3 regions of the Paraburkholderia sp. MM5384-R2 genome follow, and region 3 is predicted to be linked to each of the others. Evidence: riboswitches for the same ligand, from Rfam matches in the RefSeq annotation. Region 3 holds a riboswitch; each other region holds the start of a gene.
The links. A riboswitch is a leader RNA that binds a small molecule or an ion and turns the genes downstream of it on or off. The one in region 3 is predicted to bind cobalamin.

Region 1: it holds a riboswitch for cobalamin, as region 3 does, so the genes downstream of both, HDG37_RS32325 (CbtB-domain containing protein) here and HDG37_RS06860 (TonB-dependent receptor domain-containing protein) in region 3, are expected to answer to the same signal.
Region 2: it holds a riboswitch for cobalamin, as region 3 does, so the genes downstream of both, cobA (uroporphyrinogen-III C-methyltransferase) here and HDG37_RS06860 (TonB-dependent receptor domain-containing protein) in region 3, are expected to answer to the same signal.

Annotation. Positions count from the first base shown of each region.
Region 1 is NZ_JACHDI010000030.1:3-9,496, forward strand. Features, by position in the region: partial or broken gene HDG37_RS38885 (hypothetical protein) at 1-275, shown strand, start outside; gene HDG37_RS32320 (CbtA family protein) at 412-1,152, opposite strand; gene HDG37_RS32325 (CbtB-domain containing protein) at 1,164-1,385, opposite strand; cobalamin riboswitch at 1,427-1,574, opposite strand; gene HDG37_RS32330 (histidine phosphatase family protein) at 1,645-2,265, shown strand; gene HDG37_RS32335 (hypothetical protein) at 2,279-2,719, opposite strand; gene HDG37_RS32340 (ATPase domain-containing protein) at 2,917-4,434, shown strand; partial or broken gene HDG37_RS32345 (ATP-binding protein) at 4,438-6,095, shown strand; gene HDG37_RS32350 (MarR family winged helix-turn-helix transcriptional regulator) at 6,302-7,006, shown strand; gene HDG37_RS32355 (FUSC family protein) at 7,013-9,115, shown strand; gene HDG37_RS32360 (DUF1656 domain-containing protein) at 9,186-9,395, shown strand; gene HDG37_RS32365 (HlyD family secretion protein) at 9,392-9,494, shown strand, end outside.
Region 2 is NZ_JACHDI010000010.1:2,866-12,359, reverse strand. Features, by position in the region: gene bluB (5,6-dimethylbenzimidazole synthase) at 1-41, opposite strand, end outside; gene HDG37_RS17565 (cobyrinate a,c-diamide synthase) at 25-1,404, opposite strand; gene cobO (cob(I)yrinic acid a,c-diamide adenosyltransferase) at 1,408-2,010, opposite strand; gene HDG37_RS40045 (cobalamin biosynthesis protein) at 2,007-2,441, opposite strand; partial or broken gene cobA (uroporphyrinogen-III C-methyltransferase) at 2,517-3,254, opposite strand; cobalamin riboswitch at 3,449-3,709, opposite strand; cobalamin riboswitch at 3,790-4,068, shown strand; gene cobW (cobalamin biosynthesis protein CobW) at 4,270-5,361, shown strand; gene cobN (cobaltochelatase subunit CobN) at 5,376-9,194, shown strand; gene HDG37_RS17540 (ATP-binding protein) at 9,191-9,494, shown strand, end outside.
Region 3 is NZ_JACHDI010000003.1:146,595-156,088, reverse strand. Features, by position in the region: gene HDG37_RS06865 (iron ABC transporter permease) at 1-455, opposite strand, end outside; gene HDG37_RS06860 (TonB-dependent receptor domain-containing protein) at 495-2,441, opposite strand; cobalamin riboswitch at 2,532-2,796, opposite strand; gene HDG37_RS06855 (ATPase) at 3,016-3,375, shown strand; gene HDG37_RS06850 (cell division protein ZapA) at 3,372-3,686, shown strand; RNA gene ssrS (6S RNA) at 3,753-3,934, shown strand; gene HDG37_RS06840 (EVE domain-containing protein) at 4,076-4,534, shown strand; gene HDG37_RS06835 (SIMPL domain-containing protein) at 4,779-5,504, shown strand; gene lgt (prolipoprotein diacylglyceryl transferase) at 5,599-6,504, opposite strand; gene HDG37_RS06825 (LysR family transcriptional regulator) at 6,564-7,550, opposite strand; gene ilvD (dihydroxy-acid dehydratase) at 7,709-9,382, shown strand.

The DNA of each region.
Region 1 (9,494 bases), on a different contig from region 3:
TAGTTTTTAAAGATCGGTCCGCCAAACCCGCCGCGCCTGAACCACCACTACCCGGCACTGCTTCGTTTGCGTCGCTGCGTCTGCAGCAGAGAAACGAGATTATGGAGAGCGGTCGACAACACGTCAATACCCGTCTCACAATTTATTTTAAAAAGTTGAAGAGCTTAAAAATTGAGCAGCGCCGCGTGCAACCTGAATTAGTTAGGCTTCCAATTGAATTCTCCGGAGCGCCGCGGCGAAAGGGAGAGATGAGTGGAGTTGCGAAAAGCCGTTAAGCAGCTTTTCCACAGAAAATGTTTGCAAGGCTGTGGATAACCGCTCCACAACCGCGGCAAGTGCTTGATCCAAAACCATTCTCGCGCGTTGCGCGCGAAGCATGGCCGCTTGCGCGGCCACGCGTCACCGTCACAATCAGGCGGACTTCATCGTCACCCGCGCATTCGTACGCATAAAAGCGCTGCGCTCGACCATCGCGCCGAACAGCAGCCCGATCGTCGTCCACATGACCACCTGCATGCCGATCGCCGCGACGCGGAACTTCCACAGCAGCACAGCCGGGAACGCGGCCGGCACTTCATTGATGACCGGCATCGACAGTTGCACGGCCGCGATGACCACGACGAACAAGAGCCCCGCGACGATCGAACCATTCCACGCACCCAGCTTCGCCGCCGCGCGACGCCGCACCTTCAGCGAAAACACCATCGTCGCGAGCGAAATCGCGATCATTAGAAAGAACAGGCCCGTGCGCGTGCCGATCGTCTCCGGATCACCGACCGACGGCGGATTGGCCGGATACTTGATATTCGGCACGATCACGAGCGTGATGAACGCGCCAAGCGCGAGCCACGCGGACAGCGCGCGCACGCTCAACGTACCCGCGCGTCCATACGCATACGCAAACACCAGCGAGAACAGGCCGCCAAATGCCGCGCCATACGTGACCACGCCAGTCAGCAGGCCGAGGCCAGCCTGCGTCTGACGGCTCACGATTTCGGGCTCGGGCGCCTCGCCGCGCGCGGCGGCCGCTTTTTCTTCGAATGAAATGGCCTGATCGACCTGTGGTTCGCCGACGATTCGCGCGAACGCGAACGTGAGCAAGCCCGCGACGATGCCCGCGAGCATCCCGCGCACCAACAATTTACCTACCATGTCGAACTCCGTTAGTGGCAGGGAAAGCCGAGCAGATGACGGCCGTCGTGCACGAACTCATGCACGTACATGCCGGGCACGAGCGACGTCGCGCCCTGTTCCGCACCAACGAAGTAAAGCGCGAGCAACAGCAGCAACCCACCGAACACGACCCACGGCAGCAGTTCGCGCAAAGGTATGGGAGTGGGCTGGGCCGCCGGTTGCGCGGCGCGATCAAGAACAGCTTCGGTCATGATGGACATCTCCTGGGGTGACGCGCCCCGAAAGTCGATTGCAGAGGAATGGTGCGAAGTTCAGGTCTGGCTTTCGGCTCTTGTGGATTGCAATGCCGATTACAGTGGCGCGACCGCGCCGGGCTCTCACCGGCTTCCGTGCTTCGCAGTGTCAGTATTCTACGCGCTAAACTGCGGCTTCCGTGACGGCGAGGGCTACCTCGCAACGCGCGCCGATGAAACCTCGCAGGCAAGTGCGAATGGAGCGCCAACGCAAAGAATGGATACGCGACTATTACTGCTGAGCCACGCGGCAACGGCCGCGCAGCGCGCGGGCCGCTTCCCTGCCGACGATCCGCTCGACGCGCGCGGTCGCGCCGAAGCCGAAGCGGCGCGACCGCGTCTCGCGCTTCCCGCCGACGGCGCCGTGTTCACCAGCCCCGCCGCCAGCGCGCGCGAAACGGCCGCCGCTCTCGGTCTGAGCGCCACGCCTGTCGACGCATTGGCGGATATCGACTATGGCAAATGGCGCGGCCAGCGCCTCGCTGACATTGCCGACGCAACGCCCCGCGAACTCGCCGCCTGGACACGCGAGCCCGACGCCGCGCCGCCCGGCGGCGAATCGTTCGGTCAACTCGTGCAGCGAGTTGGAGAGTGGCTCGACGCGCAGCAGGCAGACGTGCGTTCATGCAATGCCGTCAACGAAGCAAGCTTCGCGGCCTTTGCGCACAGTCGAACCATCGTCGCCATCACCCACACGACTCTGCTGCGAGCGGCAATCGTGCACGCCCTCGGCGCATCGCCAACCGTGTTCTGTCGCATCGAGATCGCGCCGCTGTCGGTCGTCGAATTACGCCACTCGCGACGCGGCTGGTCGTGGTGGCCGGCCGCCAGCGCCTGAACGGCACCGCCGCTTACCTGCCCGACACCACGAGCCGCAACCGGTTGGACCCCTCGGGCGTCAGGGCGATTTCGGTGCGTCGATCCTTCGCGCCGAGATAAAAGTGCTGACGTCCCGGCGAATTCTGATCGTGCGTTGCATCGGGCAGGCACGACGCGACGTCGGCCGCGACCGCTTCCAATGCATCCGCGTTCGAGCCCGCCGCCTGATGCGGCGTCCACGTGCACTGGAAACTTCGATGCGCGGCCGAACATTGCGCGTCATCGCCATCAGGTTGCGCAACGCCTTTGCCGTCGTCGGGTGTCAGCGAGGCGAAGCCGTCCGGCGCCGCGGCCACGATCCGTTTGAGCGCACCGCAAGGTGTGGGGCTATCGTCGGCGGATGCACTGACCGGCAGCAGCGCAACGAGCGATGCCGCGGTAAGCGCGATAGCGGAAAGTCGATAGGTTTTCATGGTGTGCGTGAAGCTTCCCAAGTGCTGCTGAAGAAAAACTCGCAGGGAGCCACCTTTAACAGCACGCTTCATGCCCATGCGCACGAGGCCCGAGCACGCAGGCAATGCACGACGGCACACAAATTGCGTAGCGCCATACCGGCCGCGACATCGCGCCCGTTTCGATCAAAGCCACTGCCGACGTCATTTCAACCATCATGTCGACCACTACCGCCGCCCCTACCCCCGCCCGCATATCGTCGGGCATCGAAGGCATCGACGACATCCTCGGCGGTGGCCTTACGCCGAACCGCATGTACCTCGTGGAGGGCGTGCCAGGCACGGGTAAGACCACCCTCGCGTTGCAATTCTTACTCAAGGGCCTGCACGAAGGGCAGACCGGCCTTTATGTCGCGCTGTCCGAAACCCGTGCTGAACTGCTCGCGATCGGCGCGAGCCATGGCTGGGATCTGAGCCGTTTCGCGATACTGGAGCAACTGCCCGAAAAAGGGCTCGAACCGCAATACGAACAGACCGTGCTGCACCCGGCCGAGGTCGAACTCGGCGAAAGCGTGCGCAACGTGATCGAGCACGTCGACGAACTGAAGCCGGCGCGCGTCGTCCTGGACAGCCTGTCCGAACTACGTCTGCTGGCGGAGAACCCATTGCGCTACCGTCGGCAGATTCTCGCGCTCAAGCACCATTTCTCGACGCGCGAATGCACGGTGCTGCTGCTCGACGACACGTCGGCCAGCACCTCCGGCATTCAGCTTCACAGCATCGTGCACGGCGTGATCAGCCTCGAAAACGTCGCTCATGATTACGGCGGCAATCGCCGCCGTCTGCGCATCGCGAAGATGCGCGGCATCAAGTTCCGCGAGGGCTATCACGACTTCACGCTGAACACCGGCGGTCTGCGCGTCTATCCGCGCCTGGTCGCCGCCGAGCATCACAGCGAATTCGGCACGAGCCCGATGAGCACCGGCACGCCCGGCCTCGACGCGCTGCTCGGCGGTGGCCTCGTCCCCGGCACCAATTCGCTGATCATCGGCCCGTCGGGGGTCGGCAAAACCACCACCGTCGTGTCGTGCCTGCTTGCCGCACTCGAACGCGGCGAGCGTTGCGCGTGCTACGTATTCGACGAAACGCTCAGCACGCTGTTCACACGCTGCGCGACGCTCGGCATGGATCTCGCGCCGCACGTCGAAAGCGGTCTGCTGATGCTGCGCCAGATCGATCCCGCGGAAATCTCGCCGGGCGAGCTGTCGAGCGACGTGCGCAACGCGGTCGAAAACGAGCACGTGCGCTATGTCGCGGTCGACAGCCTGAACGCCTATCTGCAGGCGATGCCCGGCGAGCGCTACCTGCTGCTGCACATGCACGAATTGCTCGGCTATCTGAATCAGCAGGGCGTGGTCACGATGCTCGTGCTCGGGCAGCACGGCATCATCGGCGAAGTGCAGACCGAGGTCGACGTCAGTTATCTGAGCGACGTGGTCGTGCTGTTCCGCTATTTCGAGCACCACGGCGAAGTGCTGACGGCAATAACCGCCGTCAAGAGCCGCGCGAACGATCATGAACGCACGATCCGCCAGTTCCGCCTCGGCACCGAAGGCGTCGAGGTCGGCGAAGCACTGCGCGACTTCGAGGGCGTGCTGTCGGGCCTGCCCTTGTATCGCGGCAGCACCGCGATGCTCGGCGCGACGAACCATCTGATCGATACGTCAGGACAGTGAGCGATGGAGCAGCGTGTCCTCATCCTCGCACCGTTCGGCCGCGACGCCGAAGTGATCACCGCCGTGCTGCACAATGACGCACGCGCCTGCGTGAGCTGCGACGACGCCGACGCGCTCACCACCGAGCTCGACGTCGGCGCGGGCACCGCGCTGCTCACCGAGGAAGCGCTCGCGAACGGCCACGGTTCGAGCCTCTATGCGTGGCTCGAACGGCAGCCCGCATGGTCCGACTTCCCGTTCATCCTGCTCGCCGCCCGCAGCATCGGCCATCGATCCGCGCGCGGGCTCGAAGTGCTCGAACGGCTCGGCAACGTAGTGGTGCTCGAACGTCCGCTCAATTCGGAAACGTTGCGGCGCGCGATCGCGTCGTCGTTGCGGGCCCGCGGACGGCAATATGAATCGCGAAGGCTGCTTGCCGAGCGCATCGAGGCACAGGACGCGCTGGAGCAGCTGAACGATTCGCTGGAAAGCCGCATCGCCGCGCGCACGCACGAACTTGCGTCAGCCAACGACCGGCTGATGGCCGAGATCCACGAACGCGCGAAGGTTCAGGCCGTGCTCGTGCAATCGCAGAAGATGGAGGCGCTCGGTCAGCTGACCGGCGGCATCGCGCACGACTTCAACAATCTGCTGAACGTGATCATGGTCAACGCGGAACTGATCGCGCGCGTGAGCGGCGACGAACGCCTGCGCGGCATGGCGGCCACCGTCAAGCGCGCGACCGAGCGCGGCGCGAAACTGACTGGCCAGTTGCTGACTTTCTCGCGCAACAGCAACCCGAATCTGCAAGCGATCGACGTGGTCGCGCTGCTGCAGGGCATGCGCGACATCATCGCGGTGTCGCTCGGCTCGAGCATCCGCTATGACAACCACTTCGAGCGCACCGAAATGTGGACCCAGGCCGACGCAAATCAGCTCGAGCTCGCGGTGCTCAATCTCGCGATCAATGCGCGCGACGCGATGCCGGCCAGCGGGCGCCTCGACATCCACGTGACCCTGCGCGACGCGCCCGACCAGACGCTGAAGCATGGCCGCTACGTCGTGATCGAAGTCGCCGACACGGGCGAGGGCATTCCGCCCGACGTCGTGTCGCGCGTGTTCGATCCGTTCTTCACGACCAAGCCGATCGGCAAGGGCACGGGGCTAGGCCTGAGCCAGGTGTATGGCATCGCGAGGCAGGCGGGCGGCGCCGCGCGCATCTTCAGCGAAGAAGGTACCGGCACCACGGTGCAGATCTGGCTGCCGATGCGCGAGCGAGTGGCCGCGCACAGCGAAGCGGAGTCCGATGCGGAAGCGAACGCGGTCGGCGACAAGCGCGTGCTCGTGGTCGAGGACGACAGCGAAGTGCGCGCGATGCTCGTTGAATCGTTGCGCATGCTCGGCTACACGGTGACCGAGGCCGCCGACGGCCAGGCCGGCCTTGACCGCCTCGTCGACGATCATCCCGATCTGCTGATGGTCGACTTCGCGATGCCGGGCATGAACGGCATCGACGTGATCGCCGCGGCGCGCAAGCTTCGTGCCGATCTACCGTGGTCCTGGCAACCGGTTATGCGGACGTCGACATTGCCGATCTCGCGGTCAAGCATTGCACGATCCTGCGCAAGCCGTTTCAGCTCGACGATCTGGCGCGCACGGTGCGGATCGGGCTGCTCGCGTGAATCAAGCTCAAGTGAATCAGGTAGACCACCTGCATCAAAATGCCCATTGAATCGCGGCGCACCGCACACCCAACGATTCTGTAAGCCCACCTCCTGGCCACCGATTTAATGCCGCTGTCGCATTCGCGCCGCAGACTCCTCCGGTTCGGCCACGATTTCCAATTCAATAGTTTGCTAACGAATATTTTGGAAATACAATACCGGCCATGTCGAATCTCGATGCCCTGCGCCGCACCGTCAGCAGCACGCTGGTCGTCGCCGCCAGAAAGTGGCGGCGCACGAGTCATGGCGTGCTCGCGGCCTTCAACGTATCCGAAGCGTGCGCGACGCCGCTTCTGACCGCGAGCCGGCTCGGCTCGGCGGTGCGTCAGGTCACGCTCGCCGATCACATCGGCATCGAGGGGCCGTCCCTCGTGCGGCTGCTCGACCAGTTGTGCGCGGCCGGCCTGATGCGCCGCGACGAAGATCCCGAAGACCGCCGCGCGAAGACCGTCGTACTGACCGACGAAGGCCGCGCCGTCACCGCGAAGATGGAAGAGGAGCTGGTCACGTTGCGCGCGCAGGCGCTCAAAGGCGTATCGCGCGACGATCTCGAAGCCGCCCTGCGCGTGCTCGGCGCATTCACGGCCGATGCCGCCGGACGCGCCGAAGCGGGAAGCGTCGAGCGCGACACGCGTCACGAACGCGCGCAGCCGGTGCGCCCGGAATCCGTCAGGCACGAGGCGACGAAGCGCACCTCGTCGGCGAAGCGCGAGCCCGCCAAAGGCGAGGCGCTTGCCAGCAAGGTCAAACGGACGAGCGGCAAAAGCGCTGCCAAAACGGCCGGCAAATCACGCGGCACCGCCAAGGCGCGCAAGTCCGCGAGGAGCGGCGCGCGAGCCACCGCGCCGCACAACGCCGATTCCGCGTAACGGTTCATGGTCTATCCCACTCTCCGCGACTGGCTGTTTTCCGTCAAAACGTTCGCCGCGGCCATGCTCGCGCTTTACATCGGCCTCGCGTTCGAACTGCCGCGGCCGTACTGGGCGATGGCGACCGTCTACATCGTGTCGAACCCGTTCGTCGGCGCGACCCGCTCGAAGGCGATCTATCGTGCGCTGGGCACTGCGCTCGGCGCGTCGGGCGCGGTGCTGCTGGTGCCGCCGTTCGTCGAATCGCCGTACCTGTTCAGCGTGGTCGTCGCGGCGTGGATCGGCACGATGCTCTACCTCGCGGTGTCCGACCGCACCGCGCGCAGCTACGTGTTCATGCTGGCCGCCTATACGATGCCGATCATCGCGCTGCCGTCGGTGACGAATCCGACCGGCGTCTTCGATCTCGCCGTGAGCCGGACCGAAGAGATCATTCTCGGCATCGTCTGCGCGAGCATCGTCGGCAGCGCGGTGTTTCCGAGCCGGCTCGCGCCGACGATCATCGAGCGCACCGACGCATGGTTTCGCGACGCCGCGTTCTACGCGACCGAAACGCTGTCGGGCCGCATCGCAAGCTCGGCGATTTCCGGCGCCCGGCAACGACTCGCGAGCACGATCAACGGTCTCGAACTGCTGCTGAGCCAGCTCGCCTACGATCACACGCGGCCCGACGTCCTCGCGCGCGCGCATGAACTACGTGGCCGCATGCAACTGCTGCTGCCGATCATGTCGTCGCTCGCCGATCCGCTGCTCGCGCTCTACAACAACGGCCCGCAACACTGGCCCGAAGGACTTCAGACGCTGATCGACGACGTCATCAAGTGGTTCAACCAACCGCTGCCCGCGCCGAGCGAGGGCTATCACGCGGACGAGACCGCCAACGCGCTGCGCGCGCGCGTCGCCGCGATGCATCCGCCCGCCGCCGCGCTCGCGCATTGGGACGGTGCGCTGCTGTCGAATGCACTGTGGCGCCTCGCGCAAGCGATCGACGTGTGGCAAGACTGCCGCTCGCTGCGCATCATCATCACGCGCGAGGAAGGTTCGTGGCGGCCGCATTTCCGTCACTGGCGGCTCGGCGGCACCGAGCGCTTCTACGATCGCGGCATGATGCTGTTCGCGACCGTGTCGGCGGCCGCGGCTGTGGTGCTCGCGTGCGCGCTTTGGATCGGCTCGGGCTGGAACGACGGCGCGAGCGCGGTCACGCTCGCGGCGGTCGCCTGCTGCTTCTTCGCCGCGCTCGACGAACCCGCGCCGTTCGTGTTCCGCTTCTTCCTCGCGACTGGCGTCGCCGTCGTGGCCGCGGGTCTCTATCTGTTCGTCGTGCTGCCGCAGGTGCACGACTTCGCGATGCTGGTGATCCTGTTCGCCGCGCCGTTCATTCTGGTCGGCACGCTGATTCCGCGCCCGCAGTTCAACATGGTGACGGTGCTGGTCGCGGTGAACACGGCCACCTTCATCAGCATTCAGGACGCGTACGACGCGAACTTCCTGACGTTCCTGAACGCCAACCTCGCGGGCCTCTCCGGCCTGCTCTATGCATACCTGTGGACCCGTGCAACGCGCCCATTCGGCGCCGAGCTGGCCGCGGCGCGCCTGTTGCGCTCGAGCTGGGCCGACGTCGCGCTGAGCGCGTCGACGCGGCCGATCGAAGATCCGCGCAATCTCGCCGCGCGCATGCTCGACCGGCTGATGCAATTGATCCCGCGCCTCGCGGCCACCGACGACCACCGCCACCCGTCGATCGAGAGCTTCCGCGATCTGCGCATCGGGTTCAACGCGCTGGACCTGCGCCGCCTCACACGCAAGCTCGGCGGCGAAGCGGCCGGCGCGATCGACCATGTTCTCGATGGAGTGCGTACATACTACGAGAGCTGCATCGATCGACGCCACCGCGTTCCGGTGCCGGACAGCCTGATGTCGTTGATCGACGTGGCCGTCGCGCGCGTCACCGCGCAGGGGCTCGCCAATGCCGCGGCGCCGACCGAGACCTCGCAGACCTCGGCGCGTCAGTTGCGCGATGCGCTGCACGCGCTGGTCGGCTTGCGTCTTTCGCTGTTTCCGGCGACCCTCACGAAACCAACGCCGACCGAACCGGAGGCCGCCGCGTGATGCACCCATTCTTGCGCCCCTGCTTGCGCCCGCCTGCGCGCCCCGCCTCCCCCTTTTCCCAGTTCCCGCGATGATCGGTGAAATCGATATCTTCGGCGTGTTCGTACCGTCCGTGCTGGTGCTGATGTTGATCGCGTATCTGATCAACCTCGGCATTCGCACCGCGCTCGATTACACCGGCTTTTACCGCTTCGTCTGGCATCGCTCCATCTTCGATCTCGGCGTCTATGTGCTGGTGCTGGGCCTTGTCGTCGTCGTTTCGCACAGACTAATAACGTGAAAAAAACCTGGTTCTCCGTCGGTCAGATCCTGCTGACCCTGATCGTCGTAGTGGTCGCAGCATTGGTGCTGTGGAAACTCGTCAACTACTACATGTTCG
Region 2 (9,494 bases), on a different contig from region 3:
TAGACCGCATCGCGCTCGGAGTCGTCAAAAGGCTTCGCCATGAAAGAGGGCGGCCGTGAAAGCCGGGTTGGAGGGCCAGTAAGCGTGCATATAGGTTGCCACAATCGGGCCCACGCGGAACACCGCTTCGCCGGGCGTGTCGCTGTGCGCGCGCGTGGCGAAGCGCTGCGGCGCGAGCGGCGTCGCGAGCTTCGAGTAGTGAAACGTGTGACCGGTCAGCGTGCCGTGGACGCCATCGATCTGCTGCATGCCGAGCGACGTGAAGCGCGTTTGCATCGTCGCGTGACCGGGCAGCAGGCCCAGCATCGCCTTGCTAGTGCCTTGCGCGTCGGTCAGCGTGTCGAGCAGATAGAGCATGCCGCCGCACTCGGCGACCACCGGGTTGTCCGCCTCGACGTGCGCGCGGATCGATGCCGCGCTGGTCGCGTTGCCCGCGAGCGTCGCCAGATGCAGCTCGGGATAGCCGCCCGGCAGATAGAGCGCGTGCGTGCCGGCGGGCAACGCTTCGTCGGCAAGCGGGGAGAAATAGCTGAGCCGCGCGCCGAGCGCTTCGAGCAGCGCGACGTTGGCCGGATAGATGAACGAGAACGCGGCGTCGCGCGCGATCGCGATGTGCTTGCCTTCGAGCAGACGCGGCAGCACTTCGGGCGAGGGCACGCCGAAATCGACCGGCGCCGGCAGTTCGGCGAGCGCGGTCGACGCGAGCGTATCCGCCGCGCGTTCGAGGCGCGCTTCGAGATCGTCGATTTCATCGGCCTGGTGTAGGCCGAGGTGGCGGTCGGGCAGCGCGATCTCGTCGCTCGCGGCGAGGTGGCCGCACGAGCGCAACTCGGGCGGCAGTGCTTCCTGCAGCATCTGCGCGTGCCGAGCGGAGCCGACGCGATTCGCGAACACGCCGTGGAACGGCAGTTGCGGTCTGAAGCGCGCAAGGCCGAACGCGACCGCGCCGAAGGTCTGCGCCATCGCCTGCGCGGAAATCACCGCGAGCACCGGCACGCCGAACGTGGTCGCCAGATCGGCGCTGCTCGGCGTGCCGTCGAACAGGCCCATCACCCCTTCGATCAGGATCAGATCGGCTTCTTGCGCCGCCCGCGCGAGCAGGTTGCGGCATGCGCTTTCGCCGACCATCCACAGATCGAGCGACAGCACCGGCGCTCCGCTCGCGCGCGCGAGGATCATCGGATCGAGAAAATCCGGCCCGGTCTTGAACACGCGCACGCGACGTCCGAGCCGCCGGTGATAGCGCGCGAGACCGGCGGTGATCGTGGTTTTGCCTTGTCCCGACGCGGGCGCGCTGATGAACAGCGCGGGGCACGCCCCGAAGGAAGTCCCCTGGGGGGACGCCCCGAAGGAAGTCCGCTTGGGGGGCGCCCCGGACCAAGCCCCGTTGCGGGTTGCCGACATCGCTCAGAACTCCACGCCGCGCTGCGCCTTCACACCTTGCTCGCGATACGGATGCTTGATCGCGCGCATTTCGGTGACGAGGTCGGCGGCTTCGATCAGCGCGTCCGGCGCATGGCGTCCGGTCACGACGACGTGCAACATCGGCGCACGCGCGTTGATCACCGCGAGCACTTCGTCGAGCGGCAGGTATTCGTACTTCAGCACGGTGTTCAGCTCGTCGAGGATCACCATCTGGTAGTCGCCGCTTTCGATCATCCGCCGCGCTTCGTTCCAGCCTTTGCGCGCAGTCGCCATGTCGGCCTCGCGGTTCTGCGTGTTCCACGTGTAGCCGTCGCCCATCGTGACGAAATCGCATTGCGCGATCGCGCCGAGGAAATCGCGCTCCGACGTATGCAGCGCGCCCTTGATGAACTGCACGACGCCGAGCCGCATGCCGTGGCCGAGCACCCGCACGGCCATGCCGAACGCGGCCGTGCTCTTGCCCTTGCCGGTGCCGGTGTTGACGATCAGCAGGCCTTTTTCGACGGTCGCGCCGGCCTGCTTCTTTTCGTGGCCTTCGCGGCGGCGTTCGGTCATGCGTTGATGCGATTCCGGATCGGTTTTCATCGAGGGTCCTGGTTTTGAGGGGCGGGATGGGATGGGGGCGCGTCGCTAAGGGCAGCATTGTTCGCCGCTGCGATTGCCACCGTGATGCCAGCGTGCGCGGTCTTGCGTACGATCAGACGCGCGTTTTGCGCGGTTGTGGTGGAGTCCGGCGCCGTTGCCGCCAGCAGCGCGCACGGCTCGCACACACCATCGACGCCGAGCTGCGCGTGTGCCGCCGCCGACGGCGACGCGACCGGTACCGCGGCGATCTGCTCGCGGCTGAACAGTTGCAGCGGCAGCTGATGACGTGAGCAGAATTCGAGCAGACCGGCTTCGTTGGCTTTGGTGTCGATCGTCGCGATCGCGCGGATCTGCTCGAAGGTATTCGATCCGAGCGCTGTGCGGACGGCGGCTTCGATCTCAGCGGCTTCGCTGTGCAAGCGGCAACCGATGCCGACGCTCAGCGTTTTGATCGCGCGTCCGAGTCCGTGTCGTGTCGCGCTCGCTGCCAGTTCGTGAGCAACGCCGGCGTCGCGTTTGGCCGCATCACGCGCCAGTGCGAGCGACGCCACACCGCCGATCACGACGATCGCCGGCGAGCCGAGCCCCGCGCGCGCCACCGCCTCGGCGAACTCGCGAAGCGGCGCGAGCACATGACGCTGCTCAGGCCGCGTCGCCGACTCGATCGCCGCGCACGGCGTGTCGGCGGACATGCCGGCCGCGAGCAATGCGCGGGCGATCTCGCCGAGCCGGTGCATGCCCATGTAGATCACCAGCGTCATGCGCGTCGCGGCGAGCGCGGCCCAGTCCGGCTCGCCACTGCCGGCGCCGTGGCCGGTGACGAACACGACGCCCTGCGCGTGATCACGATGCGTGACCGCGATACCGAGCGCCGCGGGCGCCGCGATGCCGGCCGTGATGCCGTTGATCACGTCGACTTCGATACCCGCGGCCTGCAGCGCCTGCAACTCTTCGCCGCCGCGGCCGAACACGAACGGATCGCCGCCCTTGAGCCGCGCGACGCTGCGCCCCGCGCGCAGATGCCCGAGCATTTGCGCGACGATGTCGGCTTGCGGCGTCGACGGATGGCCGCCGCGCTTGCCGACGTACACGACTTGCGCGTCGGTGCGCGCGAACTGCAGCACGTCGGGATTCACCAGATCGTCGACGAGCACGACATCGGCCTGCGCGAGCGCACGGGTGGCCTTCAGCGTGATCAGTTCGACGTCGCCGGGACCGGCGCCGATCAGCCAGGCGCGCGTCATCGCGGCGTGCATGGCGCGCGCCATGCGGTGATGGAAGAACAGAAGCGGCGTGCGACAGCGCGCGCGGCGATGAATATAGAGGTCATGCGGAACTGCGAATCCGGGCACGCGCGATGCCGCGCTGCTACGCCTTCACATCCGTTCCCCGCGGATTCCGGCGGCCGGCGGCGCCACGTGATGCACGGATGCAATGCGGCACCGCCTCCGCGTCTGGCCGGTATCCGGGCTGGCGGCCTCATGCGCTTCGCCTTCCCGTCCCGGTTTGTGGATTCGCGGGACAGTGGCATCAAAAAACGCATGCGCGGCACGTCGGAATCGAAGGCGAATCGAATCGCGCGCCGCAGGTCGCTTACCGTTGCGGGGACAGCACAGGTTGAACGCGCGAGGCGCTGCCTGTTTCCCGTTTAACTGCACACGCGAGCGCATGTGCGGGCACCAAACGCGCGCATACGATAGCACATGGCGCCTTGCCGGATAAGCCTCGGCGGCGCTTTCCGGCTCGCTGCGTTGCTTGACTGCGCAAGGCCGCGGGCCTACACTCGCACGCACTTTGGGTGCCCGCGTGCGCGCTCGTGCGCATGCAGTTAAACGGGAAACAGGGAGCCACCTGCTCTGGAGCGGCTAACCTGTGCTGTCCCCGCAACGGTAAGCGAAAAGCGGTTCCGGCTTGATAGCCGGGCACCGCAGTGCCGGCTTCGATGTCCTCGCGCAAGCTCGCGTGGACATTTCACCACTGGACGAGAAACCACTCGGCCGGGAAGGGGAAGCGGCGCTTTCGCCAGCCCGGATACCGGCCCAACGAAACAGAACGACCGCCGCGGGGAGGCGGCGGCGCGTTCATGACCTCAGTTCCGCTTTCTGTATTTCCGTTGTCGCGGCCATGCCGTCGTTCGTCCCCGTGTCTGGTGATCGCTGGTACTGCTGCGCGTGCTTCATTCGCTCCATTCGCCAGCCGACGCGGACCCACGCGCGGACTTTCCGGCATACCGATCAACACCAAGGGATGGACCTCACGATGCAAACTCAATTGCGCAAGATCCCCGTCACGATCGTCACGGGCTTTCTCGGCAGCGGCAAAACCACGCTGCTGCGGCACATTCTTCAGCATGCGGGCGGCAAGCGCATCGCGGTGATCGTCAACGAGTTCGGCGAGCTCGGCATCGACGGCGAAATCCTCAAGGGCTGCGGCATCGGTTGCGATGAAAGCGGCGTCGAGACCGAAGGGCAATTGTATGAACTCGCGAACGGTTGTTTGTGCTGCACCGTGCAGGAAGAATTTTTCCCGGTGATGGAAAAGCTCGCGGAGCGCCGCGATGAACTCGATCACGTGCTGATCGAAACGTCGGGGCTCGCGTTGCCGAAGCCGCTCGTGCAGGCGTTCAACTGGCCGCAGATCCGCAATGGCTTCACGGTCGACGCGGTGGTGACGGTGGTGGACGGCCCGGCCGCCGCGAGCGGCCAGTTCGCCGATAACCCGCTCGCCGTCGATGCGCAGCGCAAGGCCGATCCGAATCTCGATCACGAGTCGCCGCTGCATGAGCTGTTCGAAGACCAGTTGTCGGCGGCCGATCTGGTGATTCTGAACAAGACCGATCTGATCGACGACGCGCGGCAGCATGAGGTCGAAGCCGCGATCCGCGCGGAGATTCCGCCGCAGGTGAAGATCGTGCGCGCGCAGCAGGGGCGGCTCGACCTGCATACGCTGCTGGGCCTCGAAGCGGCGTCGGAAGAGACGATCCACCTGCGTCATGACCACCACGGTTCCGCCGACGACCCCGATCATCACCACGATGAATTCGATTCGGTCGTCGTGCAGGCCTCGGTACCGTCGCGCGACGCGGCGCTCGCCGCCTTGCAGGCGCTCGTCGAAACCCACACGATTTACCGTGTCAAAGGCTTCGCGGCACTGCAGGGCGCGGCGATGCGTCTCGTGATCCAGGGCGTGGGCCGGCGCTTCGACAGCTACTTCGACCGGCGCTGGCAAGCGGGTGAAAATGGCGACGGCGCGTTGAGCCGTTTCGTGCTGATCGGCGCAGACCTCGACCAGCACGCGCTGCAACAGGCGTTCGACGCGGCGCTCGGCGCGACGTCGAACGCGACGGCATAAACGGGCGCACCAGCATGCATCTGCTGCGCACGACGCCGGGCGGCTTCGTCGACGATACGCAGGGCGTGATCCGCATCGATCAGCAGCCCGCCGAGATCGTCGTGCTCAGTTCCGCCGACACCACGCTGTCGCTGCTCGCGAGCGTGGTGCCGCGTCTCGGCGACGGCTTTCCGAGCGTGCGGCTCGCGAACGTCACGTATCTGCGTCAGCCTGCCTCGGTCGATTTCTATCTGGACGACGTGTTGCAGCAAGCGCGCGTGGTCGTCGTCGATCATCTCGGCGGCGAAACGTATTGGCCGTACGGCATCGAGCAGGTGGTCGCGCTCGCGCAGCGCAAACAGCAAACACTCGCGATGTTTTCCGGCGATCTGCAGGAAGACCCGAACCTGCTCGCGCGCAGCACCGCGAGCGCCGAGTTGTGTCAGCAGCTGTGGCGCTATCTGCGCGAGGGCGGTCCGCAGAACGCCGAGGCGTTTTTGCGCTGCGTCGCGTATCGCGCGCTCGACTGGGGGCGCGAACCCGATCCGCCGCGCGCGTTGCCGGCCGCGTCGCTGTATCACCCCGAGCGCGATACCCCCATCGTCGCCGACTGGCAGGCGCGTTGGCGGCAAGACGCGCCGGTCGTCGCGATTCTGTTCTACAAGGCGCATCTGCAGGCCGCCAATACCGCGGTGTTCGATGCGCTGATCGACGCGCTCGAAGCGCAAGGGCTCAATCCGCTGCCGCTCGCGATCACGTCGCTGAAGGATGCGGTGAGCCGCGATGTCGTGCAGTCGCTGTGCGCGCAACATGGCGTCGCGCTCGTGCTGAACACGACCGCGTTCGCCGCTTCCGCGATCGACGACCCCGAACCGCTCGCGCTCGCCGGCGACGCGCCGGTGTTCCAGGTAATCCTGAGCGGCGGCAATCGCGAAGACTGGCTGAAGGACAACCACGGCCTCAATTCGCGCGACATCGCGATGCATATCGCGCTGCCCGAAGTGGACGGGCGCATCATCACGCGCGCGATCAGCTTCAAGGGGCTCGCGTATCGCTGTGCGCATACGCAGGTCGACGTGGTCCGCTATCAGCCCGACCTCGAACGGGTGCGCTTTCTCGCCGAGCTGAGCCGGCGCTGGTGCCGTTTGCGTTCGCTCGATAACGCCGACAAGAAAGTCGCGTTGATTCTCGCCAACTATCCGATCAGCGAAGGGCGCATCGGCAATGGCGTCGGGCTCGATACGCCGGCGTCGGTGGTCGGCATTCTGTCGATGCTGCGCGATGAAGATTATCGGGTCGGCGAACTACCCGAAAACGGCGACGCGTTGTTGAACAGGCTGACCGAAGGCGTGACCAACGATCCGGTCGTACGCGATCTGCGTCCGGCCCTGCAAAGCCTCGCACTCGACGACTATCTCGCGCATTTCAACGCGTTGCCGGCGAGCGTGCGCGACGCGTTGAACGCTCGCTGGGGCATGCCCGAGCAGGACCCCACGCTACGGCGCGGCCGCTTCATGATCGCCGGCTGGCGCTGCGGCCAGGTGTTCGTCGGCATTCAGCCTGCGCGTTCGCGCGAGCACGGCGACTACGCGAGCTATCACGATGCCGAACTCGTACCGCCGCACGCATACCTCGCGTTCTATTTCTGGCTGCGCCATCAGTTCGGCATCGACGCGCTCGTGCACGTCGGCAAGCACGGCAACCTGGAATGGCTGCCGGGCAAAAGCGTCGCCTTGAGCGACGCGTGCTGGCCCGATCTGATTCTCGGACCGATGCCGCATCTGTATCCGTTCATCGTCAACGATCCGGGCGAGGGCAGCCAGGCGAAGCGGCGCGCGCAGGCGGTGATCATCGATCATCTGATGCCGCCGCTTACACGCGCCGAAAACTATGGGCCGCTGCAGGACCTCGAACGCCAGGTCGACGAATACTACGAAGCATTGATGGTCGATTCGCGTCGCGCGAAGCTCTTGCGTCGCACGATTCTGACGACGATCGTCGAGCATCGGTTGCACGAAGAGCTGAGTCTCGCGGCGCCAAACCGACAGGACGATGAAGACGCGCTGCTCACACGCGTCGATGCGTGGCTGTGCGAGCTGAAGGAAGCGCAGATTCGCGATGGCCTGCATACGTTCGGGCAGTCGCCGCGCGGCGTGCAGCGGCGCGACACGCTGCTCGCGCTCGGGCGCTTTCCGGTCGGCGATGGGCAGGGCGGCAAGGCGGGGCTCGTCGACGCGCTGGCGCGCGATCTGCGCATCGATCATCGGTTCGACCCGTTGACGGTGGATTGGGCCGCCGCATGGGACGGCCCGCGACCCGATGTATTGCAGCGGGTCAGCGATGCGCCGTGGCGACATTACGGCGATACGCGCGAGCGGTTGGAATTGCTGGCGGGCGAGCTGTTGCGCGGCGTCTGCGGTGTCGATTGCGATGACGCGGATCGTTCGCAGGCCGTCCCCGTAGCCGACGAAAGTCTGCCGCAAGCGGCACAGGTGATCGGACGTCTGCGCGACGACGTGCTGCCGCGTCTCGACGCCTGCGGCCCGCAGGAAATGACGCAGCTAAAGCGCGGCCTCGAAGGACGTTTCGTGCCGCCAGGTCCAAGCGGTTCGCCGTCGCGCGGTCGGCCCGACGTGCTGCCCACCGGCCGCAACTTCTATTCGGTCGACACGCGCGCGGTGCCGACGCAAGCCGCGTGGGCACTCGGCCTGAAATCGGCGCAGCAACTGATCGAGCGGCATCTGCAGGAGCACGGCGATTATCCCCGCGCGATCGGCCTGTCGGTCTGGGGCACCGCGACGATGCGCACCGGCGGCGACGATATCGCGCAGGCGCTCGCGCTGCTCGGCGTGCGGCCGAAATGGGCGCCGGGCAGCCACCGTGTGACGGACTTCGAGATCATGCCGATCGACGCGTTCGATCGGCCGCGTATCGACGTCACGTTGCGCGTATCCGGTTTCTTTCGCGATGCGTTCGCGAACGTGATGCATCTGTTCGATGCGGCCGTGCAAGCGGTGGCCGAACTCGACGAGCCCGCGGAGCTGAATCCGATTCGCGCGCGCGTGCAGCGCGAACGCGATGCGTTGATCGCGCGCGGCATGGACCCGGTCGAAGCGCGCAAGCGCGCCGGCTGGCGCGTGTTCAGCGCGCGGCCGGGCACGTACGGCGCGGGTCTGCAGCAGATGATCGACTCGCGCCAATGGCAGACCGACGCCGATCTCGCGAATGCGTATCAGGCATGGGGCGGATATGCGTACGCGCAGAAGAGCGCGGGCGAGCAAGCGCATCAAGCGTTTGGCACGCGCCTCGCAGCGATGGACCTCGTGCTGCAGAACCAGGACAACCGCGAGCACGACGTGCTCGATTCGAACGACTACTACCAGTTTCAGGGCGGCATGGTCGCGGCGGTGCGGCATCTGGCAGGTCGGCAGCCGCGCGTCTATCACGCGGATCACAGCAATCCGGCCGCGCCGCGCGTGCGGACGTTGCAGGAGGAGATCGCGCGCGTGATCCGCTCGCGCGTGGTCAATCCGAAATGGCTCGACGGCGTGAAGCGCCACGGCTACAAGGGCGCGGCCGAGATCGCCGCGACCGTCGATTATCTGTATGGCTACGACGCGACCGCGCGCGTGATCGCGGATCATCAATACGCGCTCGTCGCCGATGCTTATCTGAATGACGCCGATACGCGCGCGTTCATGCAACGGCACAATCCGCATGCGCTGCATTCGATCTGCGAGCGTTTGCTCGAGGCGATGCAGCGGGGGCTGTGGCAGCAGCCGGGTGACTATCGCGCGCAGGTGGAAACGCATCTGCTTGCGAGCGAACAGCAGATCGAAGGAAGACAAACATGAATGGAGCGATGCGAGGAGCGGACGACGCAGGTAGCTCCGCCTGTGTATCGGGTATGGCGGCGCGGCCCGTTTTTCCGTTTGCGGCGCTGATCGGCCAGGCCTCGTTGCAGCAGGCGCTGGTGCTCGCGGCGATCGACCCGGGTTTGGGCGGCGTATTGATCAGCGGACCGCGTGGCACTGCGAAGTCGACTGCCGCGCGCGCGCTCGCCGAACTGCTGCCGGAGGGAGAGCTCGTGAATCTGCCGCTTGGCGCGAGCGAGGATCGTCTGATCGGCACGCTCGATATCGAAAGCGTGTTGC
Region 3 (9,494 bases):
AGGATCGACACGAACGCACCCGCGAACGCGCTCGCATCGACGAGCCACCATGCGCCGCCCGCGATCATCGCGACGAGCGCGAACGTCGCCGCGCCGCCCGACACGCCGAGCACGTATGGCTCGGCCAGCGGATTGCGCAGCAGCACCTGCAGCAGCGCGCCGGCGAGCGCGAGCAACGCGCCGCACGCGAAGCCCGCGAGCGCGCGCGGCAAACGCAACGTACGCACGATTTCGCCGGCGAGATCGTCGCTGCCCGTGCCGCCGAACGTGTGCGTCGGCACGAGCGCCGCAAGCACGCGCGACGGCGCGAGCGGCACGCTGCCGAGCACCAGCGAGGCGCCGAGCACCGCCACGGCGGCGAGCGCGAGCCCGAGCCAGATCGCGGCCGCGCGTTTCGCGTTCATCGGGCGCGGCGTCGCCATTGCGGCGCGCAGCGAAGCGGACGCGCGACTCATCCGCGTGCGCTCACGCATGCGGCCACCCCGGCGCGCGCGTCACTGCTGCTGCCAGCCGAGCGTGAGATACGCACCGCGTCGCGGCGAGTTATACGAGTAGGCCGTTTCATAATCCTTGTTGAACAGATTGTCGATTTGCGCGCTGACGTACCACGCTTTGGTGACCTTGTAGCGCGCCGACAGATTCACGATGCCATAACCGCCGAGGTTGCCCGTGCTATCGGTGCGCGGCCCGCTGACGATCCACTCGCCGCCCACCCGCCAGCCACCGATGCTGCGATTCACCGCGAACGACCCGAACCGACGCGCGCGCCGCACGAGGTCGGTACCGTTGTCGAGATCGACCGGGTTCTGCAGCGTCACCGTCGCGCGCACGTCGGTCTTGCCGACATGACCGCTCCACGATCCCTCGAGTCCCTGCACCTTCGCACGGCCGACGTTCTCCGCGAGGTAGATGCCGGGGATCGTCTGCACGTAGTCGATCAGATTCGTATAGCGCGTCTGGAATGCGTTCAGACGCATCACGCCGAGCGCATCGGTCGCGTACTGCAAACCGGCTTCGACCGAATGACTGCGCTCGGGCTGGATCGACGGGTTGCCGCTGATCGGATAGTACAGATCGTCGAAGCTCGGCGCGCGGAACGCATCCGAATAGCTTGCGGTTACCTTCCAGCGCGACGTGATGTCGAATCCGTAGCCGAGATAGTAACTGTTCGCCCCACCGAAATCGGAGTACTGGTCGCGTCGCACGTTGGCCTGAATCTGGTTGCGGCCGAAGCGCGCGCTGTAGCCCGCGAAGACCGAATCGACGTGACGGTCGGGCGCGGCGAACGTGTCGGAGTCGAGCGTCTGGTCGAGATGCTCGTAGCCGAGTTGCAGCTTCTGGTTCGCGGCGAGCGCGAAATCGTTCTGCCACGTGTACTGGCGATTGTCGGTATCGAAGCGGCCGTTGTAGATGCCATTGGTGTTCGACACGCTGCGGTCGTCGCCCTCGGCGAGCGTGAAGTGGGTGGTCCACCGGTCGGTCAGCTTGCCGTTCGCGAATACCGACACCTGGCGCACCTTGCTATAGAGATTGTTCAGATCGGTGGGCTCGCCGTACGCATTGTCGTAGCTGTTGTCGTTGTTCGACTGGAAGTAGCTGACGCCCGCGTCCCACCTGTCGGTGAACTTGTGACGCAGCGACGCGCTGATGCTCTCGTTCAGATTGCCGTTTGCGTTCGGATTCGCGTTCGGCGCCTCGAGCGGATTGAGCGACGAAAAGCCGTCGTCCTTCGTGCGCGCGAGCGAAATATTGAAAGTCGTGCGGCCGTCCTGATCGAGCGCGCCGTTCACGCCGGCCGTTTGCGTCTGCGTGCGATAGCTGCCGTAGCCGACCGAAAAATTGAAACGCGGCGGATGATCGCCGCCGTCTTTCGTGAACACCTGCACGACGCCGCCGATCGCGCCCGAGCCATACAACGCCGACACGTTGCCGTTCACCACTTCGACGTGATCGACCTGATCGAGCGGAATTTGTGCGAGTTGAGCTGAGCCGAGGCTCACCGAATCGACGCGCACGCCGTCGATCAGCAGCAGCGATTGCGTCGACGATGCGCCGCGCAGAAAGAGGCTCGTGGTCGAACCGGGGCCACCCGTGCGCGAGATTTGCGCGCCTGGCGCGAGTTGCAGCAGGCCGGGCAGATCGGTCGCGGTCGTGTCGGCGATGTCCTGCTGATCGAACTGCGTAGTCTGCGGGATCGCATCGCGCAACGCTTGCGGTCCGCGTTGCGCGGTCACGACGATCGGCGACAGCACGTTGCCCGGCGCATCGGTGGAGGCGGCATTGGCAGCGATTGCAGCGTTTGCGGCGGTAGCATCCGTGGCGGACGATGAAGACGAATACGGCGTCGCAGACACGGACGCAGGCTCGGCGCTTTGCGCATGCACGACGAGCGGCAGGCTCGCGAACGCGAGCAGCGTTGCGCGGGCGATGGGGGACAGCATGGGATGACATTCCTGTGGATAGCGTGCGCGGCCTGCTTCCCCGCGGGCCGACGCGTCACGAGGCGCCCCCTTGTTTAGCGTGTTCGCGGGGGGACGTCCCTCTTTTCTGGCCGGTATCCGGGCTACGACACATCGATCCGCCTTCCCACGCGTGACGCGCAGTGGCACACTCGCACGTTGAACTTCCAACCTTGCGACCAGGACCGACCTGCATGAGCACATCACATGCGGTCGCTTACCGTTGCGGGGGCAGCGCAGGTTCGCGCATCCGGTTTTGGCACCGCGCGCGCCCTGCTTCCCGTTTAACTGCGCGCGCCGAAAAGCGCGCGCGGGCACCAGAGTGCGGGAAGTTTAGGAGCGACCTCGCGGGGCGTCAAGAAAGGTCGACCGGAGCGCAATCGGTTCTGTTGAATGCAGGTTATTGTCGGATTGATTGCCGGTTTTTATCTTATGGTCGACGACGCGACACCCAACGAACGTGCACGAAGCGATGCTGTTACGTCTCGAAACGAGACAATTGTCGGAACCTGTAATATTCCGCGCTAAAATGCGATGTCTTTAGAGGACGCAGCACATGCTCACCGAACTCGAATCACTCTCCCAGAACATCGGCAAGCTGATTGCGATCAGCCAGCGCCACAACGAAGCGCGGCTCGCGCTCGAAGAGCAGCTCGCGCAAACGCGTGCCGAAGTGCAAGCCACGCATGCGGAACTCGCGCAATTGCGCGAAGAGCGCGACGCACTGCAGGCGGAACGCGACGCGCTGTCCGCCAAGATCGACGACGCTCAGGTGCGCCTGAATGCGATTCTCGAAAAATTGCCGCGCGCACGCGCGAGCAGCGAACCGGATAACCAGCTCGATCTGCTCGAGTCCGCCCAGCCCGGACACGAGGAAGCGGAAAGCGACGTGAGCCGACACGGAGAAAGCGCATGACCACCAAGCAGATCGAAGTATCGATTCTCGAAGTACCCTATCGTCTCGCCTGTTCGCCGGAAACGGAAGGCGCGCTGCTCGAGGCGGTCGCGCGCGTCGACGCCGAGATGAAGAAAATCCGCAGCGGCAGCAACGTGCGCGGCACCGATCGCATCGCGGTGATGGCTGCGCTGTCGCTGGCATCGGAACTGCTTAAGCTGCAAAGCAGCGTGCGACACGGAGAAGCATTTCCTGCTGAAGAAATCCGGCGTACAATGCAGCAAATGAACGAACAGCTAGGTACTGTGATCGAGCAGTACAGCTTGCAGTAAGCAGTAGTGGGCCGGTTTCGAATCGGTCACGTGTTGAACGGTTTGGGTTGTAGCTTCATCGGTTTAGCTTCCCTGCCTGGTTCGCCAAGGTCATACATTCCTTGAACCAATGCCATGTGCACGGTTGCGGAAATTTGTAGCACGGGTGTGCGCGTCACTCAGTCTGATGTACCCGAAGTGTTGCTAACTGCGACCAATTCTGAACCCTCGGTTCAGGATGCCGGCCTAGCGGCTAAGGCGGGGACCTTATCTGGAACGGCATCGGACTTCGGTTCGATGCCGTTTTTCTTTGGTCGTCGTTTTTTCGTTTGAGCGCCTTTTTCAGGGGCTTTTCCGTACGCGCCTGCTGTTGTAGCGCTTCGTTCAATCTCACACGCTCACTCCGATTCATGCGCTACTGGCTGATGAAGTCCGAACCGGACGAAGCAAGCATCGACGACCTCGCCAACGCTCCTCATCGCACCTTGCCGTGGACCGGCGTACGCAACTATCAGGCGCGCAACTTCATGCGCGACGTGATGCAGGTCGGCGACGGCGTGCTCTTCTATCATTCGAGCTGTCCGGAGCCCGGCATCGCGGGCATCGCGGAGGTCTCGTCGACCGCGTATCCGGACCCTACGCAGTTCGATAAAAAGAGTCCGTACTACGACGCGAAATCGTCGCTGGAAACGCCGCGCTGGATGCTCGTCGACGTCGTGTTCAAGAAGAAAATCGGGCTGATTCCGCTTGCCGCGCTGCGCGAGCATGCCGAATTGCAGGACATGCGCGTGCTCGCCAAAGGCAACCGCCTGTCGATCACGCCGGTGACCGAAGCCGAATGGCGCTTCATCACTAAACAGCTGGTTTAAGGGCGAACGCGCGACGCGGCACCTGTCGTGATCGCATCCAGGTCATCGTTTCCGATGCGGCGGCGAAGCACTAATTGGGGAACCAAGCGTCGGTAAAACGCGCCTAATCGGTCGACGAAAGCGTGAGCTCGAACCGGCCGCTCGACGACAAGCCGATGCCTTCGCCAGCGCATCCGTCAAACCGCGCGCCACACCCGGCGCTCGCGTCGAACGTGCACAACCTGTTCAAACAAGGATTCCAGTCATGACGACAAAAACCGCACGGTCCCTCGCACTTGCGCTCGCCTTGGGCGCGCCTATGGCGCTCGCACTGAACCCTGCGCCCGCTCGAGCGCAAACCATGATGCCGCAGCCTTCGGGCGTGCTGTCGCTGAATGCGCAGGCGAGCGCGGAAGTCCCGCAGGACGAAGTCGAAATCACGCTGTTTTACGAGCAGGAAGCGAGCGAACCGTCGTCGCTGACGTCGACGCTGAACGAACGCGCCGACGCGGCATTGCAGAAAGCGCGCGGCGTCAGCGGCGTGACCGCGCGCTCGGGCGCGTTCTCGATCTTCCCGTCGACGGACCGCGACGGACGCATCACGACGTGGCGCGGCCGCACGGAAGTCGTGCTCGAATCGCGCGACTTTGCCGCGGCATCGAAGCTCGCCGGACAGATGGCATCGATCATGCAGGTTGGCAACGTGCGTTTCTCGCTGTCGCCGCAAGCGCAGCGCGCGGCCGAACAGCGGCTCAGCGGCGAGGCGATCAAATCGTTTCGCGAGCAGGCCGCGGCGTCCTCGCAGGCGTTCGGCTTTAGCGGTTATTCGATCCGCGAGGTCAACGTGAGTCACAGCGGCGTGATGCCGCGTCCGATGATGATGATGAGCGCACGCGCGATGGGCGCCGACGCGAAGAGCGCGCCGCTGTCGCTCGAAGGCGGCACGTCGACGGTGACGGTCAACGTGTCGGGGTCGGTGCAGATGAAGTGACGCGCAAGCGCAAGCCCAAACAGAAAACGCCACGGCATCCATCGATGCCGTGGCGTTTTTTCATGCAACGCTCGCTACGCTAGCCGAGCGCCGCTCAGTTCGCGCCAACCGCCTGCGCCTGCTCGCGACGCCCACGGCGATACGCCCACACCATCAGGCCGATGCCTGCGAGAATCATGGGCAGCGACAGCCATTGACCCATCGACAGCCCCATCGCGAGCAGGCCGAGGAAATCGTCCGGCTCGCGCGCGAATTCGACCGTGAAGCGCGCCAGGCCGTAGCCGATCAGGAACATCGCGGAAATCGCGCCGAGCGGCTTCGGTTTGCGCGAGAAAAAGATCAGCACGAAGAACAGCGCCACGCCTTCGAGCGCAATCTCGTACAGCTCCGACGGATGTCGCGGCAGCATGTGATATTGCGCGAACACTTCGTTCAGATGCCATTGCGCGGCCAGTTGCGGATGCGCGGCGAGCCATGTGGCGTCGTCAGGCGCGGCGCCGGGAAACAGCATCGCCCACGGCGCGGACGGCTCGGTCACGCGGCCCCACAGCTCGCCGTTGATGAAGTTGCCGAGGCGCCCCGCCGCGAGGCCCGTGGGCACCATCGGCGCGACGAAGTCGGTGACTTGCAGCCACGAGCGCTTGCGCTGATAAGCGAACAGCATCATCGCGAGCGTCACGCCGAGAAAGCCGCCGTGAAACGACATGCCGCCTTCCCAGACCTTGAAGATGTCGAGCGGATGCGCGAAATAAAAGCTCGCCTTGTAGAACAGCACATAGCCGAGCCGGCCGCCGAGGATCGTACCTAGCACGCCGTAGAACAGCATGTCGTCGATATCCTTCGCGGTCCAGCCTTGCGCGGCGACGTACGGCAGCCGCAGCCGCAGCCGGGCGACGACGATCGCCGCGACGAACGCGACGAGGTACATCAAGCCATACCAGCGCACGGCGAGCGGCCCCAGATGGATGGCGACAGGGTCGAAATTGGGGTGAATGAGCATCGTGTAGTTATGGGCAGTTCAGGTTCGAAAGCAGTTTTACAGGGAATCAGGAGCGGAATCTAGACATGCGACGCGACGCTCGCCGCATGCGCGCGCACGATGTCGATGAAGCCCGCCAGCACCGGGCTGACCTCGTCGCTGCGCCAGACGAGGCCCGTCTCGATCGCGGGCACCGACTCGGACAGCGGCCGGTACACGACGCCCGTGCGCCGCAGGTTACGCAACGATTGCGGCACCAGCGCGACGCCCATGCCGGCCGACACGAGACTCACGATGGTCTGCATCTGGATCGCCTCCTGGCCGATCCGTGGCGCGAGGCCAGCAACGCCGTAGCAATCCATAATGATGTCATAAAAGCCTGGCGCGAGACGCCTTGGGAAGATCACGAGCGGCGCGTCGGCGACATCGCGCAGGCTGACGGGCATGTCGAGCCATTCGGCGGCGGGGTCTTGGGCGGCGCTGCCCTTGCCGTATGCGTTCACGCTGCCCCGCAAGCCTTGCGCCATCTCCGTCGACATCGCGATCACGAGCGGCTCGCGCGCGATCGGCAGCCACGACAGCTGCGCCGCATGCCGCGACGGCAGCGGCGCGATCACCAGACCCGCGTCGATACGCCCAGCCACCAGTTCCTCGACCTGCACGTCGCTGGTCGCCTCGGTCAGTTCGAGCCGCACGCGCGGATGGCGCGCGCCGAAATCGCGCAGCAGCAGCGGCAGCAGGCCGTAATCCGCAGTCGACACGAACGCGAGCGACAGCACGCCCGCCTCGCCGCGCGCGAGGCTCTGCGCGAGCGGCCTGAGCCCTTCCGCGGCCGCGAGCAGCCGCTGCACCTCCGGCAACAGATCGGCGCCGACCGCCGTCAACTCGACCGAGCGCTTGGTGCGCGCGAACAGCTCGACGCCGAGCGTCTCCTCGAGCGCGCGGATCGCCTGCGACAGCGGCGGCTGCGTCATCGACAGACGCGCGGCCGCGCGCCCGAAGTGCTTTTCCTCGGCGACGGTGACGAAATAGCGCAACTGGCGCAGGTCGGGGATCGTCGGCAGCATGATTGATATATTTTACGACCTGAACAACCGCGAATAATACACACGACGCGTGTCACGCAAAACCGCCGGTTTGCACGGTCTGGCGGAACTACACTGAACGGATGCGCGCGCGCACGCCGCCGCGCGCTTTCATCAGAACAGCCAGACTGGAGCTCCCCATGGCCTACAACCGTCGTTCGAAGAACATCACGCAAGGCATCGCGCGTTCACCGAATCGCTCGATGTACTACGCGCTCGGCTACCAGAAGGAGGATTTCGACAAACCGATGATCGGCGTCGCCAACGGCCACTCGACGATTACGCCGTGCAACGCCGGCCTGCAGCGTCTCGCCGACGCGGCCGTCACCGCGATCAGGCGCGCCGACGCGAACCCGCAGACCTTCGGCACGCCGACGATCTCGGACGGCATGTCGATGGGCACCGAGGGCATGAAGTACTCGCTCGTGTCGCGCGAGGTGATCGCCGATTGCATCGAGACCTGCGTGCAAGGGCAATGGATGGACGGCGTGGTCGTGATCGGCGGCTGCGACAAGAACATGCCGGGCGGCATGATCGGCCTCGCGCGCATGAACGTGCCGGGCATCTACGTGTACGGCGGCACGATCCGGCCGGGCAACTGGAAAGGCACCGATCTGACGATCGTGTCGTCGTTCGAGGCGGTCGGCGAATTCACGGCGGGCCGCATGTCGCAGGAGGATTTCGAGGGCATCGAGAAAAATGCGTGTCCGTCGACCGGTTCGTGCGGCGGCATGTACACGGCCAATACGATGAGCTCGTCGTTCGAGGCGCTCGGCATGTCGCTCATGTATTCGTCGACGATGGCGAATCCCGACCAGGAGAAGGTCGACTCGGCCGCCGAATCGGCGCGTGTGCTCGTCGAAGCCGTCAAGAAGGATCTGAAGCCGCGCGACATCATCACGAAGCAGTCGATCGAAAACGCGGTTGCCTTGATCATGGCGACCGGCGGCTCGACCAACGCGGTGCTGCACTACCTGGCGATCGCGCACGCGGCCGAGATCGAATGGACGATCGAGGACTTCGAGCGCATGCGCAAAAAAGTGCCGGTGATCTGCAACCTGAAACCGTCGGGCCAGTACGTCGCCACCGATCTGCACAAGGCGGGCGGCATTCCGCAGGTGCTGAAGATCCTGCTCGACGCCGGGCTTGTGCACGGCGATTGCATGACGATCACCGGCAAAACGATCGCCGAGGAGTTGAAGGACGTACCAGCCAAGCCGCGCAGCGATCAGCAGGTGATCTTCCCGATCGACAAGGCGCTCTACGCCGAAGGCCATCTCGCGATCCTGAAGGGCAATCTGGCCGAAGACGGCGCGGTCGCCAAGATCACCGGGCTCAAGAACCCGGTCATCACGGGCCCGGCGCGCGTATTCGACGACGAGCAGAGCGCGCTCGAAGCGATCCTCGCCGACAAGATCGTCGCCGGCGACGTCGTCGTGCTGCGCTATCTTGGCCCGAAGGGCGGCCCCGGCATGCCGGAAATGCTCGCGCCGACCTCGGCGATCATCGGCAAGGGGCTCGGCGAATCGGTCGGGCTCATCACCGACGGCCGCTTCTCGGGCGGCACCTGGGGCATGGTGGTTGGGCACGTCGCACCGGAGGCGTTCGTCGGCGGCACGATCGCGCTCGTGCAGGAAGGCGATTCGATCACGATCGACGCGCACCAGCTGCTGCTGCAACTGAACATCGACGATGCCGAGCTGCAGCGCCGCCGCACCGCATGGCAGGCGCCGAAGCCGCGCTACACACGCGGCGTGATGGCCAAGTATTTCGCGCTCGCGCAGCCGGCGAATCGAGGGGCGGTGACGGGGTAATGACCACGGCCGGCGCGGCCCGCCCCGACAGCGATAACCCGCCGCCACGTTACGCGAAAACGCAAGGGGCGCACGAAAATCCGTGCGCCCCTTTGCTCTTATAATGCGTGCA